Regions from separate parts of the Streptacidiphilus sp. BW17 genome, predicted to be linked through region 2. Evidence: riboswitches for the same ligand, from Rfam matches in the RefSeq annotation. Region 2 holds a riboswitch; each other region holds the start of a gene.
What was found. Region 2 has a riboswitch for cobalamin ahead of cobI (precorrin-2 C(20)-methyltransferase). Riboswitches for the same ligand answer to the same signal wherever they lie in the genome.
Positions count from the first base shown of each region.

Region 1 (2,254 bases), on a different contig from region 2:
TCGCTGGTGAGTACGCCGAGCACCTCGATGGTGCCGATCAGGAAAGCGGCGGCGATGGAGAGGCCGGTGATGACGAGGTTGTAGTAGACCTTGCGCACAGGTCGCGCGAAGGCCCAGCCGTAGGCGAAGTTCATGAAGAAGCCGTCGAAGGTGTCGAAGAGGATCATGCCGCCGGAGAAGAGCAGCGGCAGCGCCAGCACGGCGTAGAACGGCAGCCCGGCGGTGGCGGCGTAGGCGGTGGCGGCGAGCAGGACGACCTCGGTGGCGGTGTCGAAGCCGATGCCGAAGATCATGCCCACGAAGAAGAGCTGCCAGGTGTGGTTGATGGAGCGCATGAAGCGGCCGAAGAAGCGCCACATCAGCCCGCGCGCCTGGAGCTGCCTTTCGAGCTCCTCCTCGTCGAAGGTGCCCCGGCGCATGTCGCGGAAGACCTTGAAGATCCCGGCGAGCACGATCAGGTTGAGCGCGGCGATCAGGTAGAGGAACCCGGCGGAGGTGAGCGTGCCGAGCATGCCGCCCAGCGTCTCGTAGGTCGAGTTCGGGTCGACCATCGCGCCGAAGACGGCCTTGGCGGCGACGGTGATGCCGACGCCTACGGCGGAGACGACCGTGGAGTGGCCGAGGGCGAAGAAGAAGCCACTGGCCAGGGGACGTTGACCGTCCGCCAGTAGCTTGCGGGTGGAGTTGTCGATCGCGGAGATGTGGTCCGCGTCGAAGGCGTGACGCGCGCCCAGCGTCCAGGCGGTGAACGCGACGCCGAGGCCGACGCCGAGCTTGTCGTAGTGGAAGTGGTGGGGGAGCACAGTGAAGATGTAGATGCCCCAGCCGACGCCGTTCAGCAGCAGAATCACCAGGGACATCACCCCGATCCTGGTCCATTCCGCGGGACTCAGGGACTGACGGACCATCTGTAGCTTGGCGACGAACGCGGACACTGGGCATCCTCCTCGGGACGCTCACAGGTCGGCGCGGCCTGGTCGGAGACTCCCGGAGGGCCCGGTCCGGACCGACCTTCCTGCGAGGCTGGTTTCCAGGAGTGCGACGCCAGGCGACCGGACTTGCCCTCACTCGTGCCGAGGGGTTCACCGTTGCGGGACAGCGCCGGATTCTCACCGGACTTCGCTGACGCTGCACTGTCCCCGCGCAGTGAGGGGACCTTCGGCAGCCTAGAGGTGGCGGGGGCTCGGGTACAAGCCTGCACATCTAAGCAGGTGTCTGATTCACTGCCGAGGACGGTGCGGACGTCGGCTGGTACCGGGCGGCGAGGGTACGCACCGTCTCGGTGATGCGGTCGCGGAGTTCGGCCGGTGCCAGGACCTCGACGTCCGCGCCGAGCCGGAGGAACTCCTGGTGGGCGTGGTCGATCGACTCGATGGGCACCCGGGTCTCGGTCCATCCGTCCTGTGCTGCTCCGTCGCCCAAGGCCGTTACGCCGAGGCGGCGGGCGCCCTCCGGGGTGAGCCGGACCAGGGCCTCCCCGGTGTGCAGCCGGGTGTGGAAGTCGGCCAGACTGCTGCTCCAGTGCGCGGCCAGGTCGAACCTGTCCGGGATGGCGAACTCCTGATCCAGCATATGGACTTCGAGGATCTGGTCGACCCGGTAGGTGCGGATCCCGGACGGCCCGCCGGCGGCCAGGTACCAGCGTCCGGCCTTGAGGACCAGCCCGTACGGCTCGACCCGCCGCTCGATCTCCTCCGGCGCCCGCCAGCGCCGGTACCGCATGAGGACCGCTCGCCGCGCCCAGAGCGCGGCGGCGACCGCGGGCAGGTGAGGCGTGCTCTCGGCCTCGCCGTACCAGCCGGGGGCGTCGAGCAGGAAGCTCCGCCGGATCCGCTCGGCCTGCTCGCGCAGCTCCGCTGGAAGTGCGGCCCGCAGCTTGAGCTGGGCGGTCACCAGCGCCTCGCCGAGGCCGAGTTGGGCGGCGGCGTCCGGGAGCGCCGTCAGGAACGCGGCCTGCGCCTCGTCCGGGGTCAACCCGGTGAGCCGGGTCCGGTAGCCGTCGACCAGCTGGTAGCCGCCCGCGTGTCCCGCCTCGCCGTACAGCGGGATGCCGGCGGCGGCGAGCGCGTCGACGTCCCGGTAGACCGTGCGGACGGAGACCTCCAGCTCCTCGGCCAGTTGGCGGGCCGTCATCCGGCCCCGGTTCTGGAGCAGCAGAAGCAGGGTCACCAGTCGGCTCGCGCGCATGTCGCCCAGTATCCACATCCACTGACAGGAGATGTCAGTGGAGCGTGCCTAACCTGCGTCACATGGA
Region 1 covers NZ_JBGCCR010000008.1:12,511-14,764, forward strand. Annotated here, with positions in the region: gene ABH940_RS12015 (HoxN/HupN/NixA family nickel/cobalt transporter) at 1-860, opposite strand, end outside; cobalamin riboswitch at 1,026-1,166, opposite strand; gene ABH940_RS12020 (helix-turn-helix transcriptional regulator) at 1,204-2,187, opposite strand; gene ABH940_RS12025 (hypothetical protein) at 2,250-2,254, shown strand, end outside.
Region 1: it holds a riboswitch for cobalamin, as region 2 does, so the genes downstream of both, ABH940_RS12015 (HoxN/HupN/NixA family nickel/cobalt transporter) here and cobI (precorrin-2 C(20)-methyltransferase) in region 2, are expected to answer to the same signal.

Region 2 (2,254 bases):
CTTCGCACACATCCCGGGCATGCTGCGGACCGTCCTGGGGGCCGACGGCCCGTCGCCGGACGGCCCCCTCTCGCACACCTCGCAGCACCGCGACATGGCCGCGCTTGCCGGACGGTCCGTCATCGTGGTCGGCGCCGGACAGTCGGCGCTGGAGGGTGCCGCCCTGCTCCACGAGGCAGGTGCGCAGGTCGAGTTGGTGGCCCGCACGCCGCACGTGCGGTTCGGCGCGGCACCCGCGTACGGCCTCAGGTGGCAGCCGGAGTCCCCGATGGGCGCGGCCTGGTCGCTCTGGACCATGGCCCGGTACCCGCAGTCCTTCCGCGCCCTGCCCGTGCAGGCGCGGCTGCAGCTGGTCAAGAGGGTGCTCGGGCCGAGCGGGGCCTGGTGGCTGCGGGCCCGCGCGGACGGCGTCTTCCCCGTCCACACCGGCCAGTCGCTGCGCGGCATCCGGCGCGAGGGCGACAAGGTGGTGCTGATCACGGAGGACCGCGACAGCCGCGCGACCCGCGAGCACACCGCCGACCACGTGCTGTCCGCCACCGGCTACCGGGTGGACCTGTCCGCCGTCCCCTTCCTCGCCCCCGAGCTGCGCGGCCGGATCGCCCGGGTCGGCGGCTTCCCCGAACTGGACGCCGGGATGGCCGCGTCGGTGCCCGGCCTCTGGTTCACCGGGCTCCCGGCGGCGGCGAGCTTCGGCCCGTTCATGCGCTTCGTCTGCGGTACGGACTTCGCCTCGACGCGGATCGCGGAGGCGGTGCGGGCGCGGTTGGCGTAGTTCCGGGACAGCGTCAGGGGCTCGATCCCAGCGTGGGCCAGGCCACAGCAGGTCCGGTTGACTGCCATACGCGCAGCATGGTGGGATTTCGAGGCCTGAAAAGACCTGAAGAACTGAACACGGCGGCAATGACGAGGAAGTCCGGTGCGAATCCGGCGCGGTCCCGCCACTGTCAGCGGGGGTATGAAGCCCCGTGAGCCAGGAACTCTGGCCGCCGTTACCACGAGCCGGGGCGCGGACCCCGAGTGAGGACTGCTGCCGTGCGCGTACGCGCGTCTGGCCCACGCCTGGTCGGCGTGGGTATGGGACCGGGTGATCCGGAGCTGGTCACCGTCAAGGCGGTGCGCGTACTGCGCGAAGCCGACGTCGTCGTCGTGCCGGTCATGGACAGCGGCGAGACCGGTCGGGCCGAGGCCACCGTGCTGCACCACGCGGACGCCGCCAAGGTGGTGCGGGTCGTCTTCGCCCTCAACGAGCGCGAGGACCGGGCCCGCCGCGAGGCCGCCTGGGACGCCGCCGGTGCCCGCGTCGCCGAGTTGCTCCGCGCAGGCGAGGACGGGGACGAGGACACCGGGGTGACCGTCGCGTTCGCGACGATCGGTGACCCGAACGTGTACTCCACCTTCACCTACCTCGCCCACACGCTGCGCGAGCTGGTCCCCGGCCTGACGGTCGAGACCGTGCCGGGCATCACCGCCATGCAGGACCTCGCCGCCCGGAGCGGCACCGTGTTGGCCGAGGGCACCGAGCCGCTGACGCTGGTTCCGGTGACCGCGGGCGCGGACGTGCTCAAGGACGCGCTGGCCGGTCCGGGCACCGTGGTCGCCTACAAGTTCGGCCGCTTCGCGCGTCAGGTCGCCGCCGCGCTGGCCGAGTCCGGGCGCGACGCCGACACCGTCTGGGGTGCGTCGCTCGGCCTGCCGGACGAGCAACTGCACCCGGCCGGCTCGCCGCTGACCGGAGAAGTGCCGTATCTGTCGACGCTGATCGCCCCGGCGCGGCGCGAGGGCCGAGGGGGAAAGCTGTGACGACGCACGCAAACGGAAGCACTGGCAAGGTGACGTTCGTGGGCGCCGGTCCCGGCGCCGCCGACCTGCTCACCTTCCGCGCCGCGCGCGCCATCGCCGAGGCGGACGTGGTGATCTGGGCCGCCAGCCTGGTCCAGGCCGAGGTGCTGGAGCACGCGCGTCCGGACGCCGAGATCCTCGACTCCTCGCTGATCCCGATGGAGGACGTGCTCGCCGTCTACGAGCGCACCGCCCGCGAGGGCGGCCGGGTGGCCCGGATCCACTCCGGCGACCCGTCGCTCTGGGGCGCGGTGCAGGAGCAGCTGGACCGCTGCCGCGCGCTGGGCCTGGAGACCGAGATCGTGCCCGGCGTCTCCTCCTTCTCCGCCGTGGCGGCCCTGGCGCAGCGGGAGTTGACCATCCCCGAGGTCGCGCAGAGCGTGATCCTGACCCGGCTGGGCGGCGGCAAGAC
Region 2 covers NZ_JBGCCR010000006.1:268,854-271,107, reverse strand. Annotated here, with positions in the region: gene ABH940_RS10520 (FAD-dependent oxidoreductase) at 1-775, shown strand, start outside; cobalamin riboswitch at 882-1,006, shown strand; gene cobI (precorrin-2 C(20)-methyltransferase) at 1,036-1,803, shown strand; gene cobM (precorrin-4 C(11)-methyltransferase) at 1,800-2,254, shown strand, end outside.

Region 3 (2,254 bases), on a different contig from region 2:
ACCAGGGCGCCCAGCACCACGCGCGGCAGCCGGATCTGGAACAGCACCGCGCGGTCCAACTGGCTGAGCTGCTGCGGCAGGTGCACCAGCGGCAGCCGGTCCAGCAGCGCGTCGGCCGTCGCCAGCGGGTTGAGGTCCGCCGCTCCGGCCATGGCGCCCACCAGCACCGCGGCGGCCAGGAACACCACCGCGATGCCGTAGGCGCGCAGGGTGCGCGGGCGGACTCCGCCTCTTGTCACCGTTACCTCGTTACCGTCCGCCGTGCGTCACTTGGTGGGGGCCTTCTCGATCGCCTGCGCGATCTGGGCGACCAGCTGCGGCAGGCGCGGGCCCCAGCGCGAGGCGATGTCGTCGTTGAGGCCGACGATCTGATCCTTCTTCACGGCCGGGATACCGGACCAGCCGGGTCGGGCCGCGACGACCGCCGGGCTCTGCCCGCCGTCGGCGGACTGGTTGTCGGTGAGGAAGATCAGCTGCGGCTGGGCCGAGACGATGTACTCGGCGGACAGCTGCGGGTAGCCGCCGTCGGAGGCCTTGTCGGCCTTGTCGGCGATGTTCTTCAGGCCGAACAGCGAGGCGATCTGCCCGGCGAAGGTGGTGGAGGTCGCCGAGTAGTACGGGTTGGCGCTGACCTCCCAGTAGTAGCTGAGGTTCCCGTGATCGGCGCCGGCCTGCTTGACGGAGGCGGTGATCGACGCCTTCATGCCGGTGACGGTCTGCGTGGCCTGGGCGGTGTGACCGGTGGCCTGCCCGATCGCGTCGATCTGCGTGTAGACGTCGTTGATCGTCGCCGCGGCGGGCTCGATCAGGACCGGCACGCCGAGCTTGGTCAGCCCGGCGACCAGGCCACCGGAGTCCTGGGAGGCGATGACCAGGTCCGGGTTGTACTTGGCGATGGCCTCGATGTTCGGGGTCAGCCCGCTCAGGCTCGTGGTCGGCACGCCGGACGGGTAGTTGGAGTCCGAGTCCACCGCGACGACCTGCTTGCCGGCGCCCACCGCGTACAGGTCCTCGGTCGCGGTCGGCGACAGCGACACGATGTGCTTCGGCTGGGTCTTGAGGGTGACCTTGCCGTTGGAGCCGCTCACCGTGACCGGGTACGTCGCGGCGGCCGACGACGCGCTCGTCGAGGACGAGGAGGCGGAGGAGTCGGCGCTGCCGGAGCTCGTGGAGCTGCAGCCGGCGACGACGGCCACGGCTGCGAGCGCGGCGGTCGCCGTCGAGACAGCGCGGACGATCCGGGTGCGCCGAGCAGGTCGGGGCCGGACAGACGAGTGAGCCATGGTGGTGCTTCCTCCCGAGGGACGGGAAGAAGCCAATCCGTCGACGAGCGGCGCAGGACGCGCGCCGACAGAAACGGACCGCCCCTTCCCACGAGGGCCGATGTCGTAGCGCGGCAGGAGGCGACCTGGCTTCGGGCCGCGTGGAGAGGGCCCTCACAGTTGCGGGACAGCGCCGGAATGACCCGCAGTGCGGGCTTCACCGGCTTCGCTGCCTGGCACGCTGCCGGAAACCTGCATGGCTGCGCAGATTTTTTGGCTCAGGCAGGTTAGCACTGCGCCGCGATCCCCGGCCGGGCACCCCCGTGGCGGGGCGGCGCCGGACCCCGATCGGCGGGAGAATCGACCGGTGCCGGACCGGTGCCGGACCAGTCCGAGAGGGAACCCATGGGGAAGCAGGCGGAGCAGGGCTACGGGCAGTCGTCCTGGGCGCCGATGGCGGTGCCGGCGTTCCGCCTGCTGTGGCTGGCCCAGATGGTGTCGAACATCGGCACCTGGATGCAGACCGTGGGGGCCCAGTGGATGCTGGTGCACCAGCACAACGCGGCGCTGCTCACCTCGGCGGTGCAGGCGGCCAGCCTGCTGCCCGTGCTGTTCGTCTCCTTGCCGGCGGGCGTGCTCGCGGACCTGCTGGACCGCCGGCACATTCTGCTGGGGCTGTCGACGGCCATGGCGGTGCTCGCCGGGGTGCTCGCCGGGCTGACCGGGGCGGGGCTGGCCACGCCCACGGTCCTGTTGCTGCTCACGTTCCTCATGGGCTGCGGTCAGGCGATGACGAACCCCGCCTGGCAGGCGATCCAGCCGGAGCTGGTCCCGCGCGACTTGATCCCGCAGGCCGCGTCCCTCAACAGCCTCAACGTCAACGTCGCCCGAGCCGTCGGCCCGGCGCTGGCGGGCCTGCTCGTCGCGGTCTCCGGCCCGGCCGTGGTGTTCACGGTGAACGCCGTCAGTTTTGTCGTCGTCGCGCTGGCGGT
Region 3 covers NZ_JBGCCR010000005.1:135,981-138,234, reverse strand. Annotated here, with positions in the region: gene ABH940_RS08215 (FecCD family ABC transporter permease) at 1-239, opposite strand, end outside; gene ABH940_RS08210 (ABC transporter substrate-binding protein) at 267-1,088, opposite strand; gene ABH940_RS08205 (hypothetical protein) at 1,090-1,278, shown strand; cobalamin riboswitch at 1,385-1,533, opposite strand; gene ABH940_RS08200 (MFS transporter) at 1,668-2,254, shown strand, end outside.
Region 3: it holds a riboswitch for cobalamin, as region 2 does, so the genes downstream of both, ABH940_RS08210 (ABC transporter substrate-binding protein) here and cobI (precorrin-2 C(20)-methyltransferase) in region 2, are expected to answer to the same signal.